DNA from 3 places in the Vibrio sp. V31_P5A7T61 genome. Region 3 is predicted to be linked to each of the others. Evidence: predicted binding sites of a transcription regulator. Region 3 holds the regulator's gene; each other region holds the start of a gene.

Region 1 (10,192 bases), on a different contig from region 3:
TTAAATAAGGCTTTCCTGATTGCCCTTGGCGCTGTTTATTTGCTTGCGATGCATTTTTTTATGCCTAATCCAGGTGGTGCAGGATTAGCCTTATCGTTTAACTCCACGACATGGATAGCCGTCAGTATCACCATCGCCATCGGTTGGTATCAAATTGCCCTCAACCAAAGCCTGCGTTATTCAAAATTAACGGTCGTGTTTTTTGTCAGTTGCTGCATTTTAAGCACACCACTCTTGTATGGAAACGCTTATCTCACTGGTGCTATCGGACGGTTAACGGGGTTATGGGCTGGCTTAGCGCTGTTCATCTGCTTACAACAGTTCTATTTGAGCAATAAGCATAAACAGCGCTTACTATGGTATATCTTGCTGGCGGTTCTTATTCAGGCATCATTTGGGCTGTATCAATACTTCCTGTTAAGCCCCAATAACTGGTTTGGTTATAATACGTTAGCTAATCGTCCCTACGGTATTTTCCAACAACCGAATGTGATGGCGAGTTTTATGGCAACGGGATTGATCGTATCAGGCTATTTATTGGCTCGCCAACCTAAAAAATATGACACCAAACTGTTTGAAATTGGTCTGCTCTATCTTACACCGCTACTAACTCTGCCTTTGTTAGTCGTGTTAGCGTCACGTACTGGCTGGTTATCTGCCGTGTTAGGAACGATGATGATTTTACCTTATCTTTATCGTTTTGCTCCGCGTCGCCGATTGGTTTACTGGATCAGCGCCAGTCTTAGCGGTGTGTTACTGGGGTTTGTGGCCATGTACAGCCAGAGCACCAGCGATATGGTGACCAGTAAAGCGGACCTTGATAGCCCAAGACGCTATACCTTTCCACAAACCGTAGACATGTTGATTGAAAAGCCGTTTACCGGTTATGGCTATGGAAATTTTGAAACCGAATATTTGCTGTACACTGCCCGCCAACATCAACTGAACCCTAATTATCCTGCAGGATTACCTGCTATGGATCATCCACATAATGAACTGCTTTTTTGGGGCGTCGAAGGCGGACTATTACCCCTACTGGGAATTGCGATTGCTGCTGGGTTTGTATTACTGAAAATCCGGACAGCGAAAAAAGGGACTCGCCTCGCTATGCTTGCACTTCTCGTGCCGATTGTTGTGCATAGTCAATTGGAGTACCCGTTTTATCATTCAGCCATTCACTGGATTAGCTTTATCGTTCTGCTGTATTGGATTGATCAGCGAGTTACCCGATATCGCACCTTCTCTTTTAGCCATCTCAGTGGTTCATTACTACGCATCCTGAGCTTAGTGCTACCGATTATCACTAGCCTATATATGTTAACGTCACTGCACAGTAATTATGTGCTTGCTCAATTCGAAAAATCGAATCCACCCAATCCTGATATTTTACATAAGGTCACCAATCCATTGGTATGGCGAGATCGTTTCGACTGGAATATTTACAGCACCTACCTCAATCTAGGCTTGCATCAGCAACGAACTGACTACATCCAGCCTTATATCGATTGGTCATTATCGGTTATTCAGCATAAACCAAGACCCGCTTTTTATCGTAACCTCATCTTGGCTTATCAAGGCTTAGGCGATGAGAGCCGAGCGGCGCAAATCCGTTCAGAAGCGGAGTTCCTCTTCCCGACGCTCGATTTCACGCCGCCGAGTTCTTCTTTTCCGTCATCGGACAGCACCATCGTTCCGGCGTCTAGTGAGTGATGATGCTCAACCAGCAACGATACGCCTTTCCAACAACACGTGTCGTCAAAAGAGGCTAAGAATCCCCTAACCAGACAATAAACATTCATCAATGAATTAGGGGAATACCGCCGTTTAACACGTCATCGATACGGCGTTATCGCTGTAAGGCAAGTCCGTCTTGCAACGCTTTCAGACATAAGGCGATGTTTTCTGGGCGCGCCGCGTATCCCATCAACCCAATTCGCCATGCTTTACCTGCTAATGCTCCTAATCCAGCACCTATCTCTAAGTTGTAATGATTAAGCAAATAGTCACGCAGAGCTGCATCATCTACGCCTTGAGGAATATACACCGTATTCAGTTGCGGTAGACGACTGGCTTCATCAACCACAAAGGTTAATCCCAGCGCCTCTAAACCTTGTTTCAATATATTGTGCATTCGGCGATGGCGATCCCACGCGTTGTCTAGTCCCTCTTGTTGCAGTAGCAGTAACGCTTCGTGTAAAGCGTACAAGCTATTCACAGGCGCCGTATGGTGGTAACTGCGTTTGCTTGCCCCACTCCAATACCCGAGGACTAAGCTTTGGTCGAGGAACCAACTTTGAATCGGTGTGGTACGCGCGTGTATTTTATCAATCGCAGCGGGAGAAAAAGTTAATGGTGATAAACCGGGCACACAAGATAGGCATTTCTGACTTCCAGAATACACCGCATCCAATTGCCATTCATCGACCAATAGCGGTACACCACCAAGCGATGTCACGGCATCCACGATTGTCAACATGCCATACTGTTTTGCTAATTGACTGAGGGCTTGCGCATCACTGCAAGCACCCGTTGAGGTCTCGGCATGTACGAAAGCCAAAATTTTCGCATCGCTGTGTTCAGCTAACGTAGCGGCCACTTTTTCGATTGAAACTGGCTTTCCCCACTCATCATCAATCACAACCACTTGTCCGCCACAGCGAACGGCATTTTCTCGCATTCGCTCGCCAAACACTCCATTACGACAGACAATCACTTTGTCACCAGGTTCGACCAAATTAACAAAACAGGCCTCCATACCCGCACTCCCTGGCGCTGAAACCGCAATCGTGAATTCGTTTTGGGTTTGAAAGGCATATTGTAGTAACTGCTTCAGTTCATCCATCATGCGAATAAATAATGGATCCAGATGACCAACGGTCGGTCGGCTTAAGGCCTGTAATACTTGCGGTGAAATATCTGAAGGTCCAGGCCCCATCAAGATCCGACGAGGTGGAATAAAACTGCTAATAGCCATAATTGCTCCTTGCTTTTTCGATGACGTGAATGGTTGAGGTTAATGCAAATCATCTCCCACCACAATCCGACCGAAGTCTAGGGATCCAACCACTTTCACATTCTGATCATTTTTATTTGCATGAGTAGCAACATTTGCAATTGACATTAATGAAACAAAACCGTTCAATGAATGCGCTATCTATACCGAAGAGACTTAACCTAACAACACCACGTTAAATCTTGACGGTATAGCAGAAGAGGAGCACTGCCCAGGCAGATCATTTGTGGAGCCTCAACTCCAATACAAACGATTCATGGGGAGCAGTGCCGAGGTAAAACAAAGGTGAGGCTTTGATTTACCGGTTGCATGGGCTGAATCCCTGTGACTGTCATCAGACGAGACTGATGAAGAGCTTCTGAGGACATTGCTTAACCGTTATCCCTCTTTATTTGCTCTCAGTTCACACTCTTCAAAACATTGGACGTTGGATTACCAACTATTTTTTATTTATAGGAAGTCTTGGGAGACATGCTGTGAACGCATTCAATGTCGCTAAATTTGGCGGAACAAGTGTTGCTAATTTTCAAGCGATGAGCGGCTGTGCCGCGATCATCGAAAATAATCCTGCTACTAAGTTAGTGGTGATCAGTGCCTGTTCAGGGGTAACCAATCTACTGGTTGAATTGGCAAACGGAGTACAAGATAGCCAACAGCGAGCGATGATTATTCAGCAATTAGCGGATATTCACTACACGATTATCGAGTCTTTAACCGCACCGAAAACGGTCTGTGCTGAGATAGAAACCATTTTAGACACGGTACGCCGAGCCGCAGAGGCCGCCGCGTTTGAAGTCAGTAAAAAGTTAACCGACCATCTTGTGGCTTGTGGCGAGTTAATGTCCACTTATTTACTTACCCAAATCCTTCGTGAACGTGGCGTCGATGCCGTACGCTTTGATGCTCGTCAAGTGATGCGTACTGATGATCACTATGGCCGAGCCGAACCACAGCTGGCCGCCGTACAATCTTTAGTGACTGAAAAATTACATCCACTGTGCCAACAACACGTCGTGGTTACTCAAGGTTTTATTGGTGCCGATCAAGAAGGCAATACCACGACCCTTGGTCGAGGAGGCAGTGATTATTCAGCGGCATTATTTGCCGAAGCAATCCAAGCCTGTGGCCTAGAAATTTGGACCGATGTACCGGGTATTTACACCACCGATCCACGGATTGTTGCCAAAGCCGCTCCAATTTCCGAAATCAGTTTTAGTGAAGCATCAGAAATGGCCAATTTTGGCGCTAAAATTCTTCACCCTTCAACACTAGTACCTGCGATTCGTCATGGTATTCCTGTTTTTGTGGGCTCGTCCAAAGCACCACAAGAGGGAGGCACTTGGATTCGTCAACAAGTCGATAGTACGCCACTGTTTCGAGCACTTGCACTGCGCTGTAATCAAACCATGGTAACGCTACGCAGTGCTAACATGTTTCATGCTTATGGTTTTTTAGCCAAAGTGTTTGAGATTTTGGCAAAACATAAGATTTCTGTAGATCTGATCACGACTTCAGAAATTAGTGTATCGCTAACCTTAGATAAAACCGATACGTCAGGCGGCAATCCTGAATTACCACAACACGTTCGCCAAGAGTTAGAGGCTTTATGTACGGTAGAAGTCGAACACGATCTCTGCTTAGTCGCACTGATTGGTAACAAAATGAAAGATAGGCCCGGCTACGCCAAACAGGTCTTCGGTGTGTTGGATGAATTTAATCTACGTATGATTTGTTATGGTGCCAGCGCCCATAATCTCTGCTTTTTAGTCAATAGCAACGTCTCTAAATCGGTCATTCAAAAGCTGCATCAAGAGTTATTTGAATAACACTAAACTCAAATAGGCAGGTCATCATGATGCGACCTGCCTATTTGGAGTGTTAACCATTAATATTGGGGCCAAGCCACTTTTCGGCGGTTAATTTATCCCAACCTTTACGCTCAGCATAACTTTGAACTTGATCTTCTTGGATCTGAGCTATGGCAAAATAACGTGAATCTGGATGAGAAAAATACCATCCCGATACCGATGACCCCGGCCACATCGCGTAACTACTGGTTAACGACATGCCTATATTTTCTTCAACCGATAGCAATTGCCATAGCGTGCCTTTTTCAGTGTGCTCAGGACAAGCCGGATAACCGGGTGCCGGGCGAATACCCTGATACTTTTCGCGGATCAAATCATCACAAGCCAGATTTTCCCCTACCGCATAGCCCCAGATTTCTTTACGCACTCGCTCATGTAAGTACTCAGCAAAGGCTTCCGCGAGACGATCCGCCACCGCTTGAATCATGATCGCATTATAATCATCCCCTTGTGCTTTATAAGCATCGGCAAGCTCCCTTTCTCCAATCCCCCCCGTCACGGCAAAAGCGCCAATCCAATCTCGCTTAGCTGACGATTTCGGAGCAATGTAATCGGCAAGACAATAGTTCGCCCCTTTCGGTTTTTCAGTCTGTTGGCGTAAATGGTGTAAAACATGCACAACCTCAGTGCGTGTTTCATCGGCATAGACCTCAATATCATCACCCACACTGGCAGCAGGAAACAAACCACAAATACCTTTCGCTTGCAGTAATCCTTCTCGCTCCACTCTATCTAAGAGTGTATTAGCATCGTGAAATAAACGCTGTGCTTCTTCACCGACTTCTTCGTGCTGCAAAATGGCTGGGTATTTCCCCATCAAAGACCACGTCATAAAGAAAGGAGTCCAATCGATATACTGGCGTAATACGGCAATTGAGCAATTATCAAAGACATGGATACCAGGTTTAGCTGGCGTTGGCGGTGTATAGGTTTGCCAATCAATAGCGACTTTATTAGCACGCGCTTTATCTAAACTGATCGGGCGAGTTTTCGGGGTTTTGCGCGCATGCTGCTCTCTGGTACGTTGATAGTCGAGATCCAACTTTTCAACAAATGCGGGCCGTAATTCATCCGACAACAAAGCGCTGCACACTCCAACCGCGCGTGACGCGTTATTCACATAGACGACAGGATGACGATAATTTTGTTCAATTTTGACTGCGGTATGCGCCTTAGAGGTTGTCGCGCCACCAATCAATAACGGTAAACTAAAACCTTGTCGCTCCATCTCTTTAGCAACATGGACCATTTCATCTAGTGAAGGCGTAATCAAACCAGACAAACCAATAATATCCACTTGCTGCTCTTTGGCGACTTTCAGGATTTGCTCACACGGTACCATTACGCCAAGATCTATAATTTCGTAGTTATTACACTGCAGTACCACACCAACAATATTTTTACCGATGTCGTGTACATCGCCCTTCACCGTCGCGAGTAAAATTTTTCCATTAGCAGAACTGGCCTGTTTGAGCGCATTAATATACGGCTCAAGGTAAGCCACTGCCTGTTTCATCACTCGCGCCGATTTAACCACCTGAGGTAAAAACATTTTACCTTCACCAAATAAATCACCAACAACGTTCATACCATCCATCAACGGACCTTCAATCACATCCAGTGGTCTTGCTGATTGCTGGCGAGCATCTTCGGTATCTTCAATAATAAATTCCGTAATTCCTTTCACCAAAGCGTGCTCTAAACGCTTTGCTACTGGCCAACTACGCCACTCGAGTAAGGCCGGATCATCAACTTTACCAACCGCATTGTCACGGTACTGCTCTGCCATCTCAAGTAAGCGCTCCGTGGCATCAGGGCGGTGATTTAAAACCACATCTTCTACTGCTTCACGCAAGCTGACTGGCACATTGTCATAAATTTCCAACTGACCTGCATTAACGATACCCATATCCATACCGTGTTTGAAACAGTGATAGAGGAATACGGCATGAATCGCCTCTCGAACGTAGTTGTTGCCTCGAAATGAAAAAGAAACGTTAGATACCCCACCGGAAATCATCGCATAAGGTAAGCCGCGTTTGATGTCCGCAATCGCTTCAATAAAATCGACCGCATAGTTATTGTGTTCATCAATTCCAGTGGCAATCGCAAAAATATTGGGGTCAAAGATAATATCTTCCGGTGGAAAACCGACTTCATCGACTAAGATGCGATACGCATTGCTGCAGATCTCTACTTTACGCTCACGGGTATCCGCTTGACCCACTTCATCAAATGCCATCACAATCACGGCCGCGCCATAACGGCGAACCAGCTTTGCTTGTTCAATAAATTTCGCTTTACCTTCTTTTAAAGAGATAGAGTTAACAATCCCTTTACCTTGAATGCACTTTAGCCCCGCTTCAATGACTTCCCACTTCGACGAGTCAACCATGATCGGTACTTTAGAAATCTCAGGTTCGGAAGCACATAACTGTAAAAAACGCACCATACAAGCTTTGGCATCGAGCATGCCTTCATCCATATTGATATCGATGATTTGTGCGCCATTAGCCACTTGCTCACGCGCCACGTCTAACGCTTCATCGTACAACTCTTCACGAATAAGACGCTTAAAACGTGCTGAACCGGTGACATTAGTCCGCTCACCGACATTAACAAACAACGTTTCCTTGGCAATTGTGAGTGGCTCTAAGCCAGAGAGACGACAAGCAACGTTAAGCTCAGGTAAACGACGAGGTGCCACGCCTTCGACCGCTTTAGCCATCGCAGCAATGTGCTCAGGCGTCGTACCACAGCAACCGCCCACCAGATTCAAAAATCCGGCTTGTGCCCATTCAGCAATATGCTCCGCCATCTCTTCGGGACCGAGATCATAGTCACCAAAGGCATTCGGTAAGCCAGCATTAGGATGAGCAGAGACATAGCTTTCTGATATTCGCGATAATTCCGCGACGTATGGGCGCAGCTCATCGGGACCAAGCGCACAGTTAAGACCAAAAGAGAGTGGTCGAACATGGCGCAGAGAATGATAGAAGGCTTCCGTTGTCTGACCTGAAAGGGTTCTTCCGGACGCATCGGTGATCGTGCCTGAAATCATTACAGGTAATGCGTAACCTAATTCATCAAAGATACCATCAACCGCAAAAGCACAGGCTTTCGCATTAAGCGTATCAAATACCGTTTCAATCATGATCAAATCGCACCCGCCTTCAATCAAGGCTCGCGTCGATTCTGAATAGGCGTCAACCAATTGATCAAAGCTGACATTGCGGTAACCGGGATCATTTACATCGGGCGAGATCGAGCAAGTTCGGTTAGTCGGACCGAGTACACCCGCAACATAGCGTGGTTTATCGGGCGTTTTTTCAGTCCATTCATCGGCGACTTGGCGTGCTAGTTGCGCAGCAGCATAATTAATTTCTGCGCTTAATGACTGCATATCGTAATCGGCCATCGCAATGGTGGTCGAGTTGAAAGTATTCGTTTCTAAAATATCAGCGCCAGCGGCTAAATAAGCATGATGGATCTCTTTGATCAATGATGGTTGAGATAGAACCAAGAGATCATTATTACCTTTAAGATCACAATGCCAATCAGCAAACCTGTTACCTCGGTAGTCTTGCTCTTGTAACTGATAACTCTGAATCATGGTGCCCATACCACCATCAATCAGTAAAATTCTGTGTTTGAGTTGCTGCTCAATTTGCTTGGATACCTGACTTCCCACTGTAAAACCTCACTCCCTTGTATTTATTCCTCATCCTATCACAGTTTAGTTAGAAATCTAGACGTCTAAAAACCAGATTAATGACATCGAAAATCCTGCGATTAACAAAACCTAATTGTTAGAAAATGTTTGCTATTTGTTATCGATACAACGAAAATTTTAATTACACCTTGTTACATAATGAGAAAGAGAATGTCGGTCTACTACACCCTATGCTTTTTATCTGCCGCGGCGATGATGATTGCTTTTATCAACAGTAAAATAATCAAGATGCAAACCACCATTGCTATTACCGCTGGTTCAATGATGCTTTCGATATTGATCATCATTGCCGGACAAAATGATTGGTTTTATCTCGCACAAATTGCCACTGATACTGTAACGAGAATTAATTTTGAAAGCTTTTTGTTAAAAGGCATATTAGGGTTTCTGCTATTTGCAGGTGGCTTGGGGATCAAACTACCCAATCTAAAAGAACAAAAGTGGGAGATTACCGTACTTGCTCTAGGAGCAACACTCTTCTCTACCTTCTTCATCGGCCTAGTGTTGTATGCCTTTTGTCAGTTTATTGGTATTCAACTTGACCTGATTTATTGTTTACTGTTTGGCTCCCTTATCTCCCCCACGGACCCGATTGCCGTACTTGCGATTGTAAAAAAACTCAATGCACCCAAGCGTATTTCGACCCAAATTGAAGGAGAATCGTTATTTAATGACGGCTTCGGATTGGTTATTTTTGTCACGCTATTCACGATCGCTTTTGGTCATGAAACACCAACGATTGGCAGCGTTACTGTACTGTTTGCTCAAGAAGCATTAGGCGGAATTGCTTACGGCTTTTTACTTGGCCTACTCTTTCATTACTTGATCAGTGCTACTGATGACCATTCTATGGAGCTCTTACTCACTATCGGTATCCCAACCGCAGGGTATGTTTTTGCTGATGTTATCCATGTTTCCGGTCCCTTAGCGATGGTAGTGTCTGGCATTATGATCGGTAACTGGACACGTTTTATCGGTTTTTCTAAAGAGAGTGAAGAGCACTTAGATCATTTCTGGGAGCTCGTAGATGAATTTTTAAATGGCGTATTATTTTTATTGATCGGTATGTCAATGTTGCTGTTTGAATTTCATCAAGAAGATTGGATTCTAATGGCCTTTGCCATTCCACTCGTACTATGTGGACGCTATCTGAGTGTGTGGATATCTTATTTGGGCTTTAAACGCTTTCGTCATTACAACCCATGGTCAGTGAGAATTCTGACTTGGGGAGGATTACGAGGTGGATTGGCGTTAGCCATGGCGCTATCTATCCCAGCTGGGGTAATGGTCATTCCAGATAAATTAATTGATGTGAAAGAATTGGTAATGGTGATGACTTATGCTGTGGTTGTATTTTCCATCTTAGTGCAAGGTTCTACCATTACTCCAATGATTGAAAAAGCGAAGCAGGCCGAGCCAGACAACACTAAAGACTGAGATGAAAATAGCCCTATAAGTTGATCGTTATAGGGCTATTTTATGCCTTATTTTCCCGTTTTATATGCCAATGTTGTGTTCTAATAAGTAAATAACCGAAAATAAAAAAGCCTTAACATTGCTGTTAAGGCTTACGATTTG
Region 2 (10,192 bases), on a different contig from region 3:
TGCCTTGATTAACCAATGAGGGGGTGTTTGGCATCACCCGTACTAACGCAGGTTGAGTATTGAGCAATTGTTGCAAGCGCGCTACCGAAATCCCCGCGGCGATAGAAATAACTAATTTATTTGACCAATCAATAGCTTGCATTGGTTGACATACTTCAGCCATTAATTGAGGTTTTACCGCCAGCACCACGACATCCGCTTGCTGAGCGGCGGCGAGATTATCGCTGGTGGTTTTAATCGCATACTGAGTATGTAACGAGGCTAAGTTGGCTTGGGACGGCGCGCTGGCAATGATCCGCTGCGCTGGATAACCACTGGCAATCAGGCCAGCGATGATCGCATGAGCCATATTTCCTGCGCCAATAAAAGCAATCGTTCTTTGTTCCATAATGATGTTCTATCCTACAGTTGGCTACTCTGGTGGTAGCGGGTCATTGTTCGACGAAAAGTAAACCTGCTTTGAGCAAGGATCATGGTTTCGTTGAGGTTGGATAATCGCGCTGGCCAAAAATCGCCGTTCCAATGCGTACCATCGTACTTCCGGCTTCGATGGCCGCTTGCATATCACCACTCATCCCCATTGATAGAGTATCCAGTGCTGGATAGCGTTCCCTTAAGCGTGCTTGCAGGTCAGCTAAGCGCTGAAAAGCAACCAATTGCTCAGCATAATCAGCGACGTTCTCCGGAATGCACATCAACCCTCTTAATGTGAGGTTCGGTAGTTCAGAAATCAACTCTGCTAAGGGAAACAACGCTTGCTCACTAATACCGGATTTTGAGGTTTCACCACTGGTGTTTACCTGAATTAAGACCTGTAACGGTGCTTTGTGAGCCGGACGTTGCTCACTCAGTCGCTGAGCGATTTTTGCTCTATCCACGGTGTGCATCCAGTCAAAATGTTCGGCAATAAGACGAGTTTTATTGGATTGCAATGGGCCAATAAAATGCCATTCTAAATCGAGTTGTGGATGATGCTCAGCAAAATAGCGAATTTTATTCACCCCTTCTTGAACATAGTTTTCTCCAAAAGCAAGTTGCCCAGCGAGGGCTGCTTCGAGAATTGCCTCGACAGGTTTGGTTTTACTGACCGCTAAAAGTTGCACAGAGCTTGGAGAGCGACCACACTTTTGTTGTGCGCTCTTAATCTGTGAGGTGATCTGTTCAATGTTTTGTTGAATACTACTCATGGCTCGACTTTATTAAGGAAAAATAAATGGATATCTCAGAGTTACTGGATTTTAGTGTAAAGCATAATGCGTCAGATCTACATCTTTCTGCAGGTGTTCCGCCCATGGTCCGGATTGATGGTGAAGTCCGTAAGCTGGGAGTGCCTGCTTTTAGTCATGCTGACGTGCATCGATTAATCTTTGCCATCATGAATGATGCCCAGCGCAGTGAATATGAAGAGCGCCTCGAAGTCGATTTTTCCTTTGAGCTACCGAATGTGGGACGTTTTCGGGTTAATGCCTTTCATCAGTCGCGCGGCAGCTCCGCCGTATTTCGAACGATTCCTACAGTGATCCCAACGTTGGATCAGTTGAATGCTCCGGAGATCTTTCGAAAAATATCCAATTATGAGAAAGGGTTAGTCCTTGTTACTGGCCCCACTGGATCCGGTAAATCGACAACGTTAGCGGCAATGGTTGATTATATCAATACTCATCATAATAAACACATTTTGACCATTGAAGATCCGATAGAATTTGTGCATAGCAATAATAAGTGTTTGATTAACCAGCGTGAAGTTCATCGTGATACACATAGTTTTAAAAATGCGTTACGTTCGGCGCTGCGAGAAGACCCTGATGTGATCTTAGTCGGTGAGCTGCGTGATCAAGAGACAATCAGTTTAGCGTTAACCGCCGCTGAAACGGGACATTTAGTGTTTGGTACGCTACACACTAGTTCTGCCGCAAAAACCATTGATCGGATTATCGATGTATTCCCGGGCAGCGATAAAGACATGGTGCGTTCGATGTTATCGGAATCGCTGCGTGCGGTGATTGCGCAAAAACTGTTTAAGCGAGTCGGAGGGGGGCGCGTGGCGTGTCACGAAATTATGTTAGCGACTCCTGCGATTCGTAACTTGATCCGAGAAGATAAAGTCGCACAGATGTATTCGATCATCCAAACGGGCGCTGCGCATGGGATGCAAACTATGGAGCAGCATGCTAAGCAGTTGGTCGCTCAAGGGGTTGTGGATTTACCAGAGGTCCAACAAAAACTTGGTTTAGACAGCTCATCATTCTAAGGAACGCATCATGCAATTGGATCAAATATTACAAGAGATGCTCACCCAAGGGGCGTCCGATCTCTACATCACTGTCGCGGCTCCAATTTTGTATCGCGTCAATGGCGATCTCCAACCTCAGGGGGAAGCGTTAAGTGAATCTCAGGTCAAAGAGTTGTTATTGCGGATGATGGATAGCGACCGACAAACGGAGTTTAACCAAACGCGTGAGGCCAATTTTGCGATTGTGCGTGATTTTGGCCGTTTCCGAGTCAGTGCCTTTTTTCAGCGTGAGCTACCGGGTGCCGTTATTCGCCGGATCGAAACGCAAATTCCTAGTTTTGATGACTTGCAGTTGCCGGAGGTGCTTAAAGATCTCGCGCTAACCAAGCGGGGTTTAGTGTTAGTGGTCGGTGCGACAGGCTCGGGAAAATCAACCACCATGGCGGCGATGACCGGTTATCGTAATTTGAAAACCCGCGGGCACATTCTTACTGTCGAGGATCCGATTGAATTTGTTCATCCTCATCAAGGCTGTATTGTGACTCAGCGTGAAGTCGGCTTAGATACTGAGAGCTATGAAGTGGCATTGAAAAATTCACTTCGCCAAGCGCCGGACATGATTTTGATTGGTGAAATACGCAGTCGTGAAACCATGGAATACGCGATGACCTTTGCCGAAACTGGGCATTTATGTATGGCAACCTTACACGCCAACAATGCCAACCAAGCCTTAGAGCGTATTTTACATTTGATGCCGAAAGAGAAAAAAGAACAGTTTCTGTTTGATTTATCGATGAACTTAAAAGGAGTGATTGGTCAGCAACTGCTGCGTGATAAACAAGGTAAAGGGCGTCATGGCGTGTTTGAGATTTTGCTCAATAGTCCAAGAATGGCGGATTTGATCCGCCGTGGCGATTTGCACGAATTAAAAGCAACCATGGCTAAATCGAAAGAAGTGGGAATGCAAACCTTCGATCAAGCGCTGTATCAATTGGTGATTGACGATAAAATCACTGAGCAAGATGCGCTGCACAGCGCCGACTCAGCCAATGATTTACGCCTTATGCTCAAAACCCAGCGGGGAGAGGGCTACTCTTCTGGTGCGTTGGATAATATTAAGATTGATATGGAGTGAGACTAGTTTGCCCATTGTCTTTCAAACCAGCTTTCTAAGATCACGACCGCTGATTGGCAGTCTATATTGCCTTTACTGAGTGCCTTGTAGCCGCCGTGGGCAAACAGCTCGGAGCGTGCCTCTGCGGTCGATAGGCGTTCATCGTGCAGCTCAACGGGTAAGCCGAAGCGTCCGTGTAAGCGGTTAGCAAATTTTTTCGCCCGTGGGGTGATGGTATCTAAATCTTTGCCATGTAAGTCAGTGGGTAAGCCAACCACTAATAGATTGGGTTGCCACTCTTTGATCTGTTTTTCTATCTCATCCCAATTGGGGATGCCATCATTGGCTTTAAAGGCTTTTAATGGCGAGGCCGTTCCGGTAATTTCTTGACCGATAGCACTACCGATACTTTTAGTGCCGAAATCAAAGGCCATAATGGTACGCGACATAATAGACGTCTCATTGCTGTGGCGCATTAACTCGATGGTTAATGCGCCTTAAAGGTTAAGTTAGGCATGGCCTGATTGAGGAGCCAGTTGGGCGGGATTAATGCCTAATTTTTGAATCGCTTTTTGCCATTTTTCATGGACTGGCGTATCAAAGATTAAATCGGCATCCGCTTCAATGGTTAGCCAAGAGTTTTCGGTTAACTCTTGTTCTAATTGGCCTGGAGACCAACCAGAATAACCTAATGCGACAATATAACCATTCGGTTCCGCCTCAGTACCGAGTACACAGAGGATATCTTTCGAAGTGGTTACCGCAATATCGTCGGTCATCTTCATGGTCGACTCATAATGATCTTTCATTCGATGCAGAACAAATCCACGATCTTCGGAAATCGGCCCACCGTTAAAGACCGGTTTCTTTAGGCTTTGCTCTCGAGAGTGTGGGTAAGCGGGCTCGATCTCGACCTGTTTTAGCATCCCACTGACCGTAATATCGATCGGAGCATTGATCATTAGCCCCATTGCACCCTCTTCATTATGTTCGCAGACGTAGATCACGCTGCGTTTGAAGTAAGGATCTTGCATACTGGGCATGGCAACGAGAAAATGATTAGTCAGATTCATCTAATCTTCAATCCTTTGGTATTGAGGAGCGTTAAACTCCTACATAGATAAGGCCTTAATACGACGTTCAATCGCATCCATCAGCTTGCCGGTAATCGAGATATCAAAAGCGGCTTCGATTTCACGAATACAGGTTGGGCTAGTGACATTGATTTCGGTGAGTTTATCACCAATCACATCAAGACCGACAAAGATCAAGCCTTTTTCTTTTAATGTTGGAGCCACAGCTAACGCAATCGCTTTATCGGTTTCACTCAGTGGTCGAGCTTCTCCCCTTCCTCCAGCCGCTAAGTTACCACGGGTCTCACCTTGAGCAGGAATACGTGCTAAGCAGTATGGCATTGGCTCACCATCGACGACTAGGATCCGTTTGTCACCGTTACTGATATCGGGGACAAAGGTTTGTGCCATGCAGTAGGTTTGTCCGTGGTTGGTCAGCGTTTCGATGATCACCGATACGTTAGGATCGCCTTGTTTAATGCGAAAAATTGATGATCCGCCCATACCATCGAGCGGTTTTAAGATCACATCGCCGTGTTGCTCACGAAAGGCTTTAATTTTTTCCGCTTTACGAGTCACCAGTGTGGTAGGCGTTAATTCTGGAAACCAAGCGGTAAATAATTTTTCATTACAATCACGTAGGCTTTGCGGTTTATTGACGATCAGTGTGCCTTCTTCTTCCGCTCTTTCCAGAATATACGTTGCGTAAATATACTCGGTATCAAAAGGGGGATCTTTGCGCATCAATACGGCATCAAGATCCGCGAGACGAATGGTTTGCTCAGATTGAAATTGATACCAAGCCGCGGGATCTTCTTTGACGCTGACCACTTTAGTATCCGCCATAGCCACACCTTGTTCTAAGTGCAGATCAGCCATTTCCATGTAATGAATTTGATAACCACGACGCTGTGCTTCAAGCATCATGGCAAAGCTGGAATCTTTTTTAATATTAATTGATGAAATGGGATCCATCACGATGCCAAGTTTAATCATTGAATTTCTCCGAGTTAGCCAAGATCGCCGAAACGAACTTGTAGCGCTGTAATAGCAGTCAGTGCTGCGGTTTCGGTACGCAGTACGCGAGGACCGAGCAGCGTTTCTGCAAAGTGGTATTGTTCGGTCATGGCAATTTCTTGCTCAGATAGGCCACCTTCTGGACCTATCAATAAACGGACGTTGCTTACCGGCTCAGGTAAGGTATTGATCGAATAGGACGCGCGAGGGTGTAAATTGAGTTTAAGTGCCTGACTAGGCTCAGCGCACCAAGCTTCTAATTCCATCACTGGGCGGATGACAGGGATCCGATTTCGGCCACATTGTTCGCAGGCAGCAATCGCTATCTTTTGCCATTGCAGAAGTTTTTTTTCAAAGCGTTTTGGATCCAGTTTTACCCCACAACGCTCTGATAATAAAGGCGTAATAGTATTCACGCCAAGCTCGACCGATTTTTGGATGGTGAATTCCATTTTATCACCGCGAGAAATCACTTGCCCAAGATGTAAATTGAGCGGTGATTCAATGCTTTTTTCAATGCGTTGCTGAATGTCAACGGTCAGCTGTTTTTTGCTGATCTCACTGATCACCGCAGGAAATTCAGCATCACTCCCATCAAACAACGTCACCGATTGACCGGGCTGCATACGCAGGACTTTACCGATATGATTGGCGGCGTCGTCACTGAGGGCAAGCGTGCCCAATTGGTGGATAGGGGAGGGATGATAAATTCGAGGAATACGCATGCCAAGTTCCTAATAATTGATGACAAAGCGATACTTTGGTGACTTGAAGATCGCACAGTATGGATAATATTGGTACGTTAAGTGACGGGTTCAAGTCATGGAGTATCCGTGTTACCCGACCGATGTCTTGATAACCACAATCTAGTGATGATAGCTCACCTGATCACCGCGTTGAAGGGAAATATCTTTTTCTGCGGCGTTTGAGGGACGGTCACCGTTTAAGATGCGATGACACTGCCCCTATTCGTTTAAGCGTTCAGCTTGAAGTTTTAGTCATTGTTGTTGATGACGATCTTGGCTCTATTCAGGGTGGCGACGAGAACACTGTGTATCAACAAATGGATTAGAGTGACCTTGAATGGTGGTAATGCGTCGGTTACGTTCACACTCCCATTCATCAGCCGGGTATTGATTATCCCAAACCTGCATTAATTGTGCTTGTTGCTTAGATAGCTTAAACCCATAGTGCTGACTCATATACAAATAGGTACGGGCGATAGCGCCACGAGCTCTTGTCGGCGGCATAGCCTTACGCTGAGCAAAGTTAATTTGCATTTCACAGCGACCATACGTCGCACCATCAATCCCGTTCCATTGACTAAAATTGAAGTTAGAGCGATCGCCATTCACTTCACCAATCGCGGGAGTGAGGTTGTGTAAATCGGCCTCCATTTGACGAAATTGCTCATCGTGGCGTGCACAGTGTTTGCGCCCGCCTTCTTGCCAACATTGTAACTGATGACCAAACTGCCAAGCAGGCACCACGTGCTCCCATTCAATTCGATTGGCGCGGGTGGCTTGTTTGCGAACTTCATAGCCACAGCCTTCAAGATCAGGAATACCTCGTTGACCTTGCCAGCTAATCTCACAGCCACAGTAGAAGCTAACCGGATGATCTTGATAAAGTTTAACGGCGATACGTTTGGCTTGAGCAAAAGAAGTTGGGGCAGCAGCGAGGCTACTGGTAGTAAAAACAAATAAACCTAAAATCGACAGCAAACGTAAATAAAACATGGCAAAAGACTGAGATAAGTATGATTTTTCGCAGTCTACCACTCAAAAAATGACTTGCCTATTGATAGATGAATGAGGAGTCGGTTTATCCAGTAAAGACCAGAGGTGTTTGACAGTGGCGGCAATGATAGCTGCTTTGTTGACGTAACACCTTGTTATGACGACGAATTGATAATGAGTGAACTTGACACGCGCAGCGATAAGCAAAGGTTTTACCCTGGACAGAGCCAACATCGAAGCTGTGAGTGGTTCTGGGGGGCAGATTAAACACCTGTGACATAACGGATTGCCATTCACGACCGTGAGGACGTACTCGTCCATAACGTTGATAAGTGATCAGGTGAGCAATTTCATGGGGGATCACTTCATCGATAAAAGCTTGCGGATTTTCAGCCAATAAAATCGGATTTAAGCGAATTTCCCAGCGTTGCAAATAGGCTTTACCTGCGGTTTTACCGCGTAGTTTTAGGCTGAGTTTTGGTAGGGAGAAAGGGGTATTAAAGTATTCTGAGGCCCGTTCAATACAGCGTTGTATTTGCTGCTGGGCACGATAATGCAATTCAAAATTGATCAAAGGACCTCCAATAAAAAACCTCAGACGGATCTGAGGTTTATCCAATCATGGCTTACCACTCGTTGGAGAGTAAGCCATTTCGGCTATGGATAATTATTTTAAACCGGCAAAGTCACGCAATAGGGTAGCTTTATCTGTCGCTTCCCAAGGGAATTCTTCGCGACCAAAGTGACCATAAGCGGCGGTTTTCTTGTAGATCGGCTGTAGTAAGCTGAGCATTTCTTGCAAACCGTAAGGACGTAAGTCGAAGAACTGACGAACCGCTTCAATGATAATATCGTGTGGTACTTTCTCGCTACCGAAGGTTTCTACCATGATCGACGTTGGATCAGCGACACCAATGGCGTAAGAAAGTTGAATCTCACAGCGATCCGCAAGACCGGCAGCCACAATGTTTTTGGCAACATAGCGAGCAGCGTAAGCGGCTGAACGGTCAACTTTTGATGGATCTTTACCAGAGAAAGCACCACCACCATGACGTGCTGCGCCGCCGTAGGTATCGACGATAATTTTACGACCCGTTAAGCCACAGTCACCCATTGGACCACCAATCACGAAACGACCAGTTGGGTTAATGAAGTATTTGGTGTCTTTGGTTAGCCATTCTGCAGGTAGAACAGGCTTGATGATCTCTTCCATCACGCCTTCACGCAGATCAGCGGTGGAAACGGAATCACAATGCTGAGTAGACAGTACCACAGCATCAATACCGACGATCTTACCTTGGTCATATTGGAAAGTGACCTGAGATTTTGCATCAGGGCGCAACCAAGCTAGGCTACCATTTTTACGCACTTCAGCTTGACGCTGCATTAAACGGTGTGCATAGGTAATCGGTGCAGGCATCAGCACTTCGGTTTCGTTACAAGCGTAACCAAACATGATGCCTTGGTCACCTGCGCCTTGATCTTTAGGATCGGCTTTATCAACGCCTTGGTTGATATCTGGCGACTGTTTACCAATGGTATTGAGTACCGCACAAGAGTTGGCATCAAAGCCCATCTCAGAGTTAACATAACCAATTTCACGTACCGTTTGGCGAGTCAGCTCTTCAATATCCACCCACGCTGACGTCGTTACTTCACCGCCAACCATGACCATTCCGGTTTTGACATAGGTTTCACACGCGACACGAGCTTTTGGATCTTGTTCTAAAATGGCATCAAGAACCGCGTCAGAGATTTGGTCGGCAATTTTATCAGGATGACCTTCTGATACAGATTCAGAAGTAAACAAATGTTTAGCCATGATAGCTCCAATTTTCATATTAGTAGCGACCCGTTATTCGATAAACGCGTCGGTAAAATTGTTCAATATGTAGGCGTTTCTACATCTAGACGTCTATTCTAGTTTTCAATGCTCAAATTACAAGCTCTTTTTTAGTTTATCTTATGGCCAAACGTTTGCTTGGTTTTGTGATGTTTTTATAATTACGATGAAATTTCATGTAACCGATTGCAAAAATCAGCCCAAGAGGCAGTAAAAGGTTTGCAGAGCGTAAGGGGCTTTGCGACAATATTGAGCACTTTTTCTATACCCTTCCCACTTTAAGCGGCGGCGGTTCAGTGATTTGGTTTGCCTTCTATTCAGAGCAATAATGTTGCTGGTAGGAGCGAGAGCACCCATCGTTGATTTGCAACTTTGATTGGTTTGGGAGATCGCTTTTTATTTCATCGCTTTTTAGGAGCTGATATGTCTTCGCGTAAACAACTGGCTAACGCGATTCGTGCGTTAAGCATGGATGGTGTTCAACAAGCTAACTCTGGGCATCCGGGAGCCCCAATGGGCATGGCGGATATCGCTGAAGTGCTGTGGCGCTCACACCTCAACCATAATCCGCAAAATCCACAATGGGCTGACCGCGACCGTTTTGTGTTGTCTAACGGCCATGGCTCAATGCTGATTTACTCACTGCTGCACCTAAGTGGTTATGAGTTATCGATTGATGATCTGAAAAACTTTCGTCAGTTGCATTCCAAAACCCCAGGTCATCCAGAATACGGTTACGCGCCAGGTATTGAAACCACGACTGGTCCTCTAGGTCAGGGGATTACTAATGCAGTGGGCATGGCGATGGCTGAAAAAGCGCTCGCGGCTCAGTTCAACAAGCCAGGTCACGACATCGTTGATCACTTTACTTATGTCTTTATGGGTGATGGCTGCTTGATGGAAGGCATTTCTCACGAAGCCTGCTCACTGGCAGGCACGCTTGGCCTTGGTAAGCTTATCGCGTTTTGGGATGACAACGGCATCTCGATTGACGGTCACGTTGAAGGCTGGTTCTCAGATGACACGCCAAAACGTTTTGAAGCCTATGGCTGGCATGTGATCCCAGCGGTTGATGGTCACGATGTAGAGGCGATTAACGCAGCGATTGAAGCCGCCAAAGCCGATCCGCGTCCAACATTGATCTGTACCAAAACCATCATCGGTTTTGGCTCA
Region 3 (10,192 bases):
GAAATTGAGAAATCAACCGGTCGTGAAACTCGTGCAACAGTACTGGGGCATATTCAACGTGGTGGTCGACCAACCGCATTTGACCGTATTTTAGCTTCACGCATGGGTAACTATGCGGTGCATATGTTGCTAGAAGGACATGGTGGTCGTTGCGTTGGTATCCAAAAAGAAGAACTGGTTCATCATGATATCATTGAAGCGATTGAAACCATGAAGCGTCCGGTGCGCCAAGATTTGTACAAAGTGGCTGAAGAGTTATTTTAAGAACGCGGGTTATTCAACCTGAGTGAAGAAAACAATCACCAATCAAAAAAGACCGCATTGCGGTCTTTTTTCTTCGTAACGTTGAATCGAGTACCATGCCTTAAAGGATCATCGGTAACACATCGCTATCTTTACGCTCTAAGTAATGGATGGATTTAATCCGTCGGATGGTTCGGCAGCGGCCACGGATCAACAGCGTTTCGGTCGTCGCGATATTACCTTGTCGGCTAATGCCTTCCAATAAATCGCCTTTGGTGATCCCCGTCGCCGAGAAAATGACATTATCACTGCGTGCCATATCATGGAGTGCCAGTACTTGGTTAGCTTGTACGCCCATTTGGGCACAGCGAGCCAACTCTTTGGCTCCCCAAATACGATTATCCTCACTATCGCCTTTGACTTGATGGCGCGCTAATAAGCGACCTTGCATATCGCCATCCAAGGCCCGAATCGCCGCCGCAGAAATCACCCCTTCAGGAGCACCCCCAATACAGTACATAGCATCCACTTCGCTATCTGGCATGCAAGTAAGAATCGATGCGGCCACATCGCCATCCGGCACCGCAAAGACCCGTACACCCAGTTGCTGCATCTCGCGTATCACGGCATCATGACGCGGCTTCGCCAGAGTCACTACCGTCAGTTGGTGTAACGCTTTATCCAGTGAGGTGGCGATGGCCTGTAAGTTATCGGCTAATGGCTTATTTAAATCGATGCAGCCTTTGGCTCCAGGACCGACGACGAGTTTTTCCATGTACATGTCCGGTGCTTTGAGAAAACTGCCTTTTTCTCCCGCTGCCAATACCGCCAATGCATTGGATTGACCCATCGCGGTCATTCGTGTCCCTTCAATGGGATCGACAGCGATATCGACATCGTCACCACCTAAGCCGACCTGTTCCCCGATATAGAGCATCGGAGCTTGATCGATCTCTCCTTCACCAATAACAATTTCGCCATTGATTTCTGTCTTATTCAATAAAATCCGCATTACTTCTACCGCTGCGCCGTCAGCCGCGTTTTTATCACCTCGGCCAAGCCATTGGTAACCTGCCAGTGCAGCACCTTCGGTTACCCGAGAAAAAGCCATTGCTAAATCGCGTTTCATGCTTACTCCAACCACAAATTAAAGAGGATAAAAAAGTTGCGCGAATTCTAGCACATTCATAAGTAAACGTTTGCTATTTAGCGTTGCAAGCCTTGTAGTGGATCAACACTTTGTCTTTTAAGGGCGCTTTAAGCGAGAGAAGTAAAGATAGCGTCAATTGCGTTGTTTTTTTGACCGAATAGCGAACAAGATCGAATATAGTAAGTGTTTCTCTGCGCATGGCTGAGTAGAATGGTTAAATAGAGTGAATTGAATTCATATCACGGAATAAACAAGGGTAAGTCACATGTCTTTTGAAGTACTAGAACAACTCGAAGCAAAAATTCAAACTGCGGTTGATACCATCGCCTTACTGCAAATGGAAGTGGAAGAGCTGAAAGAAGAGAAACAACAGCTCATGCAAGAAGCGGATGAATTAAAAGCCAGCCGTGCAGAGCTTGAGCAAAAAGCCCAAGAAATGGAACAAGAGCATGCAGCATGGCAAACACGTATCCGTAGCCTGCTAGGTAAGATGGAAGAGGTTGAGTAATCTCTACCTACGCTGATTGCTAATAACGCCGAACTTTGTTCGGCGTTATTGTTATATACGTTGGTTAAGCCACTGCAATCGGGCGTACACCAAGGGTATGACAAAGCGCGTAGGTCATTTCGGCGCGGTTCAAGGTGTAGAAGTGAAAATCTTTTACCCCCTCGCGGCTCAGGACTCTAATCATATCAATAGCCTGACTCGCCCCAACTAATTGTCGAGTGACCGGATCATCATCTAATCCTGCAAACTGCTTGGCCATCCACTGCGGCACTTTAACGTGGTTTTGCGCGGCAAAGCGTGCGGCTTGTTTAAAGTTTGAAACGGGTAAAATACCGGGAATGATTTCGGCATCGATTCCGGCGGCAACGCAGCGATCTCGAAAGCGTAGATAGCTCTCAATATCAAAAAAGAACTGAGTGATGGCTCGGTTGGCTCCCGCTTCGACTTTACGTTTTAAATTGAGCAGATCGGCTTGGGCACTTTTCGCTTCTGGATGCACTTCGGGAAACGCGGCCACGGAAATATCAAAATCGTGGCGAGATTTGAGTAGAGCAACTAAGTCAGCGGCGTACATCTCCGGCTTGCCACCACCCGGTGGAATATCACCACGTAGGGCGACAATACTTTCAATGCCGTTGTGCCAGTAGTCATCGGCGATAGTGATTAATTCTTCGCGGCTGGCATCAATACAGGTCAGATGCGGTGCCGCGATCAATCCGGTTTGATCTTTGATGGCTTTAATGATCGAATGGGTTCTATCACGCTCACCAGAGTTTGCTCCGTAGGTCACGGAAACGAATTTGGGTTTGAGTTCTTTTAAGCGATGCACCGAGCTCCACAAGGTTTCTTCCATTTGCGGTGTACTCGGTGGAAAAAACTCAAACGAGACATTGATATCTGAAACTTCAGCGATGCTTTGATTTAAAGCGTCGATATGACTGGCGTGCGTGTATCCCATTTTTCTCTCCCTGTGCTAACGACCACAACGCAAACACAACATTCTTTACGTATAGACGTCCATATGTCTGCAGAATGTAATGAATCGATTTTAATGTCAACATTACTAGTATGAAGGTTTTTCATGTTGATGCTGAGTAAAATTCACAGATTTAACTGAAGAGAAATTGAGCGAGGCCGAAGCGTCTCTCCCTGTTGGAAAGGAGAGACGTGTTGAATGAGGAGCAGGCAAGCAGAGGTAAGGTGTGTTAATGCTCGCTCATAACAGGCTGGCGAGTCGGTTCAGATCCGATTGAATGGCGCCAGCGGTAACTTCACGTCCAGCACCTGGACCGCGAATGACCAGAGGGTTATCTCGGTACCATTTGCTTTCAATGGCAAAAATATTATCGCAAGGGCGCAAGTTAGCCAGTGGGTGGTCGAGTTCTACGGCCTCTACGCCAACCGAGGCTTGGCCATTTTTCTCTAAGCGAGCGACATAACGGATCACCTTATGTTCTTTTTGGGCGCGAGCTAAGCGCTCAGCAAGACTTTGATTGAGCAGATGGCTTTGATCAAGAAAATCATCCAAAGATAAGTGACGCAGTGCCTCTGGCACCAAAGACTCGACCTTGACGTGTTGAGGTTCAATGTTCAGACCAGATTCCCTTGCCAGAATAACCAGTTTACGCATCACATCGGAACCATCGAGATCATGGCGTGGATCCGGTTCCGTCAGTCCTTGTTGCCAAGCTAACTCAACCAGTTCGCTAAATGGCGTCGAGCCGTCGTATTGTTGAAATAGCCACGACAGTGTACCCGAGAAAATTCCTGATAAAGCGGTGATATCATCGCCACTTTCACGCAGATCACGCACAGTATGATTAATGGGTAGGCCCGCTCCAACCGTAGCATTGTATAACCAATGACGGCCAATTTTACTGAAAGCGTGTTTGACTTGATGATAGTACTCACCCTCTGCCGATCCGGCGACTTTATTGGCACTGATCAAATGCAAACCATGCTGCGCCATCGCTAAATATTGCTGCGCTAAATGTTCGCTGGCCGTTACGTCTAAGACAATGGCCTCATCATAGTTACGCAGTTCACCGAGCTGTTGCAGCCAGCGACCATCATTGGGTTGTGCTTCATCTTGATATCGAGCCGCAACTTGGCTTGGATTGATGCCAGCCTCATCAAACCAAAAGGTTTGGCTATCGATAATCGCGACTAATGAAAATTGCATGCCGTAGCGTTTTTCTAATTCGGTTTGCTGCTCTGCAAACAGCTTTAACCAACTGCTACCAATGTTACCTTTACCACAGAGCGCTAAGGCCACGCGTTTTTGGGCTTGAAACAGCTGCTTATGTAAGCCAATCACCCTTTCGGTTAACGTATTTTGTCTTAACACTGCCACTAAGCTGAGCTCGGATTCCGCTGTGCAGATAAACTCAACTGGGCAGGTTTTCAGTTGCTGGTAAAAACCGTGATTGTGCTGCGCGTTACGTGTTACACCTGCACCTACTGCGGCTAATAGTGAATAACCTTCTTTGAGTTTACTCTCTGTGGCGAGTGCCGAGTCCTGTAGATAACTGAATACATCACTGGCCATCTCTCGGGTATAGGCAAGACGAAGTTGATGCTGATCGGCTTGCACTTCAAAGGCCAATGGCTCCAGTTGGGCCCGTTTGAGGTGTGCTAATACCGTGTGCTGTAGGCGTTGGAAATCTTGTCCGGCGGCTAACGTCAATTCAATCAGCAGCACATCCTCCAAAGAGGTGATGATTTTTGCTCCTCGCCCAGAGGCGAGAATACGCTCAATGCGTGTCGATCCCGATTCTGGCTGGTGACTGGAGCGTAAATGCAGTTCCATGGTGCTGTGTACGACCGGCTGTAAAGTGCGGCTATGCAGCACGGGAGCAGCCAATCGAGCCAGTTCATTGGCTTCATCTAAGCGCAGCAGTGGCAATAAACAAGCGTCATCCACCACTCTTGGATCCGCACTATATACACCCGCGACATCACTCCAAATGGTGACTCGTTCAACGTCCGCTAAAGCGCCAATCATGGTTGCAGAATAATCGGAGCCATTACGCCCAAGCAGAACGGTTTCCATTGCGCTATTTTGTGCAATGAAGCCAGTAATGATGACGCGCTGCTGCGGGTGCTGAGCAAGAATCTCTTTGAGTAAAGGCGCGGAACGAGTGCGATCAACCTCAGGTTGTGGCCCAGTTTCGGCACGTAAGAAAGCACGTGCGTCTTGTGCAATCGCGGGTAATTGTTGCTGATTGAGTAGTGCTGCCAATAAGCGCGCTGACCATACCTCACCATGCGCCAGCACCGCGGATTGTTGGGCATAGTTCAGTGGCGGGGTGAGTGCGGCCAGTTGAGAGCACTCCTGATTGAGCTGACTCATAAGATGGTCGGCGATATCGCCGTTCAGTAATTCCTCAATCAGTTGAGTTTGATACTGACGGATAGCTTGCAGTTGTTGATGTGCCGTTAGACTATCTTTTTCAAGGTGACTGACAAAATCAATCAATTGATTGGTGGTTTTGCCAGCGGCAGAGACCACCACCAGATCGTGCTGCTGCGAATACTGCTGTAAAATATCCACCACATTTCGGTAGCAATCACCATCGGCTAGGCTACTACCGCCAAATTTATGTAACTGCTGCTTCATTAATTTTTTTCCTGTGCTTGATGAAAGGCTTGTTCAAGGTCAGCAATCAGATCGCAAGCCGCTTCCAATCCGACAGAGAGGCGCAGCAGTTGTTGGCCGACACCAGCTTCGGCAAGGGCAATCTCCCCCATAGCTCGATGAGTCATTGAGGCGGGATGGCAAATTAAGCTTTCGACGCCACCTAACGATTCCGCTAGCGAAAACAGACCTAATGCACCGACAAAGTGTTTGAGTTGTTCAAAGGTGCCTGCAAATTCAAAACTGAGCATGGCACCAAAGCCACTTTGTTGCTGTTTCGCAATCTCATGGCCGGGATGGCTGACCAAGCTAGGGTGATAAATTTGCCCAACCAGAGGTTGAGTTTGTAGGTAAGCGAGTACTTGTTGTGCGCTCTCTTCGTGAACGCGCATCCGGGCTGATAAGGTTCGTAAGCCACGCAAGGTCATATAACTATCAAACGGTGTGCCGGTTGAACCAAGGCAATTTCCCCACCACGCTAATAGTTCGCCATGCTCGGCTATGCGGCTGATGATGACGCCACCAATCACATCAGAATGCCCATTGAGGTACTTGGTGGTGGAGTGAATGACAAAATCCGCCCCTAAGGAGATAGGTTGCTGATAAATAGGAGTTAAAAACGTATTGTCTACGGCGACTAACGTATTGGCTGCTTTGGCTTGTTGGCAGAGCTGCTGAATATCGACCACTCGTACTAAAGGGTTAGAAGGGGTTTCGATCAGCAGCAGTTTGGGCTTGAGCGTTAACGCCTTACTCACCGCAGTCGGATCCGATTGATCAATAAACAAGACTTTGAAATCACCTTTTTTCGCTCGTGAGTTGAGCAGTCGATAGGTACCGCCATAACAGTCATGAGGAGCGACAATCCACTCTTGAGGAGACAAAAAGGTCGAAATCCACAGATTGATAGCCGAGGTTCCACAGTTGGTGACAATCGCCGCTTGCCCCCCTTCGAGATCCGCTAGGGTTTGCTCTAGTAAGCTACGGTTTGGGTTACCAGAGCGGGTATAATCATAGGTAGGCACTTCACCGAAGGCAGGAAAGCCAAAGTTAGTCGATAGATAGATCGGTGGTACCACCGCATGATATTGGCTGTCCGATTCTATTCCTGTGCGAACCGCAATGGTGGCGGGTTGGCGAGTGGTCATAGTGGCTTCCTTTCTGAATCTACAATAAATGGGCTAACGGCAGAGGGGATCTCATCGTCAATAGAGTCACACTTTACTGATCAAAAAAGAAGACGTCAACACATCTAGATGTCTATATGTCTTTGCTTATGGCAGTAAATCCCGCTAAAATTAGGGACTTTGATTAGTAGACTCAAATTCACACAACGAAGGTGCGCAATGGCAGACTGGAATGGCGATTATATTAGCCCCTACGCGGAGCATGGTAAAAAGAGTGAGCAGGTAAAAAAAATCACGGTATCCATTCCGTTGAAGGTACTCAAAGTGCTTACTGATGAAAGAACTCGCCGACAAATCAACAATTTACGTCACGCTACCAACAGTGAATTATTGTGTGAAGCTTTTCTGCATGCGTATACCGGTCAACCTTTACCGACCGATGAGGATTTACGTAAAGACAGGCCGGATGATATTCCAAGTGAAGCTAAAGCCTTGATGACCGCAATGGGTATTGAGTTTGAAGCGTACGATGACTGAATAATGCCCATAAAAAAACCTAGCTACGCTAGGTTTTTTTAGATCAAGGGTCGCTATAAGGTCATCATTAACGACTATTTTCTGCCATATAATTTTCTGGCATGTCGATACGGGCAACACCTGACTCGACGGCGGCTTGAGCGACCGCTTTGGCGACTCGTGGTAGTAAGCGTGGGTCCATTGGTTTTGGAATAATATAATCAGTACCATAGCTAAGCTTTTCAACCCCAGCCGCTTTGAGTACTTCACTTGGGATCGGCTCTTTGGCTAATTGACGAATTGCATCGACAGCGGCAAGTTTCATTGCATCATTAATTTCGCTGGCGCGAACGTCCAATGCACCACGGAAAATAAATGGGAAACACAGCACATTATTCACTTGGTTAGGGTAATCGCTGCGCCCAGTACCGAGGATTAAATCGTTTCTCACCTGATGAGCCAATTCAGGTTTAATTTCCGGATCGGGGTTGGAGCAAGCAAAAACAACGGGTTTATCGGCCATTAATGCCAGGGCTTCTGGTGGTAATAAATTCGGGCCAGAAACCCCAAGGAATAAATCGGCACCGGCAATCACATCTTCCAAAGTGCGCTTATCGGTATTGTTGGCAAACAATTGCTTGTATTCGTTTAAATCGTCACGGCGGGTATGAATGACGCCTTGGCGATCCAGCATGTAAATTTTTTCACGCATCGCCCCGCATTTAATCAACAGTTCCATACAAGCGACCGCTGCGGCGCCCGCACCCAGACAAACAATAATACATTCATTGAGTTGTTTGCCTTGCAGCTCAATCGCGTTGAGCATTCCTGCGGCCGTTACAATCGCGGTGCCGTGTTGATCATCATGGAAGACAGGGATATCACAGCGCTCGATGAGGCGGCGTTCAATTTCAAAGCAATCTGGCGCTTTAATATCTTCTAAATTGATCCCGCCAAAGGTGTCGGCGATGTTGGCAACGGTATCGACAAACTCATCGATAGTGCGATGTTTGACTTCGATGTCGATCGAATCAAGACCAGCAAAGCGTTTAAAGAGTAGCGCTTTACCTTCCATTACCGGCTTTGATGCCATCGGACCAAGATTACCTAAACCAAGAATTGCGGTGCCATTCGAAATGACGGCAACCGTATTGCCTTTGGCGGTGTACTTGTACACGTTATCAGGTTGTTGGGCGATTTCACGTACCGGTTCTGCCACGCCTGGGCTATAGGCAAGCGCAAGGTCACTGGCTGAATCGGCCGGCTTGGTTAAGGCAATGCCAATTTTACCTGGAGTCGGTAGTGCATGGTAATCAAGAGCGCGTTGGCGAAATGCTTCTTGTGGCGAGAGGTCTTGGCGATGATCATCAGACATAGGGGGAGCTTCTCTTATAATGTTATCAACGAAACTATGATTCTAAAGGATGTCGATTGAGCTGCCTAGGTGGGATTGCGATCACAAACCATCAAATCGGTAAGATGAAGACTGATAAGACCAGATGAGCGTCAAATAAGACAAAGCAGAGAGCAATAACATGAACACATAAAAAAAGAACGCCGGAGCGTTCTCTTTTAATAATCTTCGCGTGAAGTAAGGATTACTTCTTGCTGGATAGAGCACCGAAACGCTTGTTGAAGCGATCAACGCGGCCACCAGTGTCAACGATACGTTGCTTACCAGTGTAGAATGGGTGGCATTTGTCACATACGTCAAGGTAGATGCTTTCTTTAGCAAGCGTTGACTTAAATGTGAAAGCATTGCCGCAAGAGCAAGTTGCGCTGACTTCTTTGTATTCTGGGTGGATACCAGCTTTCATGGGATAACCTCAAATGTAGGCCGCGTCGCTATCCGGATCAATGCCGGACACCACACGTAATGTTAATGATAATATGCAGATGCTAAACCGATTTGCCAAGCATCTTTAAGGCGCGATATATTAATGAATCCACGCCATGGGATCAACTGCTTTCGGCGCTATTTTCACCACTTTTGTTGGTCGAATTTCTGGTTGTCATCCAGTAGACTGTGTTTTCTGCTCCTTTTTATTGCTAACGGATGGTTATGCGCCCCACTATTGCTCGTGTTGCTTTACCGGTTCCTCTTGATAAATCCTTCGATTATTTGATTGCTGACGGTGTGTGTCCTGTGGTTGGCGGACGGGTTTCGGTTCCGTTTGGTCGCCAAACCTTAGTGGGGATTGTCATTGCTCTCGTGTCTGAATCCGATTTTCCTTTGCATCAATTGAAATCGCTGCATGCGGTATTAGATACACAGCCGTTATGGCCAGAAACACTCTATGGGTTATTGCAGTGGTGCAGTCAATATTACCATTACCCTCTGGGAGAAACCCTAGCTAACGCGATGCCAAGTGCGTTGCGTAAAGGCAAAGCGGCGCAATTTGCGGTGACTAAGGAGTGGCGACTGACTGAGCAAGGGCGCAATCAACTACTCCAAGGCTTTGGTCGTGCCATCAAGCAGGCCAAGGTTATGCAGTTATTGCAAGCGGGGCCCGTTTCTCATCAGACCATGTTGGATGAAGCGGTATCAAGTAGCACGCTAAATACTCTGCTTGATAAGCAATGGATAGAAGTGCTTGAGCAAGCTCCGCAGATCGTACCTTGGCCTTCTGATGTTGAAGCTCGGGTTGATAAACCGAAATTAAACCCAGAGCAGGCGATTGCGATTGCGACGGTGAACAGTCAGCCGGGCTTTGGGTGCTACTTGTTGCAAGGCGTCACGGGGTCAGGTAAGACCGAAGTGTACTTAAATTTGATCAAGCCTGTTTTGGAACAAGGCAAACAAGCCTTGGTGTTAGTGCCAGAAATTGGCTTGACGCCACAAACGATTCAACGTTTTCGTCAACGTTTTACCGTGCCCGTGGTCGTGATTCACTCGGGATTAAATGACACGGAGCGTCTTAATGCTTGGTTAGCAGCACGGGATAAAGCGGCGGGGATTATTATTGGTACTCGTTCGGCCTTATTGACCCCTTTTGCTGATCTCGGGATTA

The links. The regulator MetJ, encoded in region 3, represses methionine synthesis genes. The targets are predictions, from matches to a motif close to TTAGACNTNTANANGTCTAA.
Region 1: the regulator MetJ is predicted to act here: its motif matches at 8,622-8,641, upstream of metH (methionine synthase).
Region 2: the regulator MetJ is predicted to act here: its motif matches at 9,076-9,095, upstream of metK (methionine adenosyltransferase).

What each region holds. Positions count from the first base shown of each region.
Region 1 covers NZ_WXWI01000073.1:121,517-131,708, forward strand. Annotated here, with positions in the region: gene CAG58_RS16540 (PglL family O-oligosaccharyltransferase) at 1-1,710, shown strand, start outside; gene CAG58_RS16545 (pyridoxal-phosphate-dependent aminotransferase family protein) at 1,847-2,974, opposite strand; lysine riboswitch at 3,203-3,379, shown strand; gene lysC (lysine-sensitive aspartokinase 3) at 3,490-4,839, shown strand; gene metH (methionine synthase) at 4,892-8,572, opposite strand; gene CAG58_RS16560 (cation:proton antiporter) at 8,765-10,051, shown strand.
Region 2 covers NZ_WXWI01000073.1:41,889-52,080, reverse strand. Annotated here, with positions in the region: gene proC (pyrroline-5-carboxylate reductase) at 1-388, opposite strand, end outside; gene CAG58_RS16185 (YggS family pyridoxal phosphate-dependent enzyme) at 471-1,187, opposite strand; gene CAG58_RS16180 (type IV pilus twitching motility protein PilT) at 1,214-2,251, shown strand; gene CAG58_RS16175 (PilT/PilU family type 4a pilus ATPase) at 2,262-3,368, shown strand; gene ruvX (Holliday junction resolvase RuvX) at 3,371-3,796, opposite strand; gene CAG58_RS16165 (YqgE/AlgH family protein) at 3,857-4,420, opposite strand; gene gshB (glutathione synthase) at 4,460-5,416, opposite strand; gene rsmE (16S rRNA (uracil(1498)-N(3))-methyltransferase) at 5,431-6,162, opposite strand; gene CAG58_RS16150 (endonuclease) at 6,463-7,176, opposite strand; gene CAG58_RS16145 (SprT family zinc-dependent metalloprotease) at 7,262-7,750, opposite strand; gene metK (methionine adenosyltransferase) at 7,844-8,998, opposite strand; gene tkt (transketolase) at 9,443-10,192, shown strand, end outside.
Region 3 covers NZ_WXWI01000057.1:19,207-29,398, forward strand. Annotated here, with positions in the region: gene pfkA (6-phosphofructokinase) at 1-264, shown strand, start outside; gene glpX (class II fructose-bisphosphatase) at 365-1,372, opposite strand; gene zapB (cell division protein ZapB) at 1,659-1,901, shown strand; gene metF (methylenetetrahydrofolate reductase) at 1,966-2,859, opposite strand; gene CAG58_RS12335 (bifunctional aspartate kinase/homoserine dehydrogenase II) at 3,118-5,520, opposite strand; gene CAG58_RS12340 (O-succinylhomoserine (thiol)-lyase) at 5,520-6,686, opposite strand; gene metJ (met regulon transcriptional regulator MetJ) at 6,885-7,202, shown strand; gene CAG58_RS12350 (malic enzyme-like NAD(P)-binding protein) at 7,270-8,556, opposite strand; gene rpmE (50S ribosomal protein L31) at 8,780-8,998, opposite strand; gene priA (primosomal protein N') at 9,244-10,192, shown strand, end outside.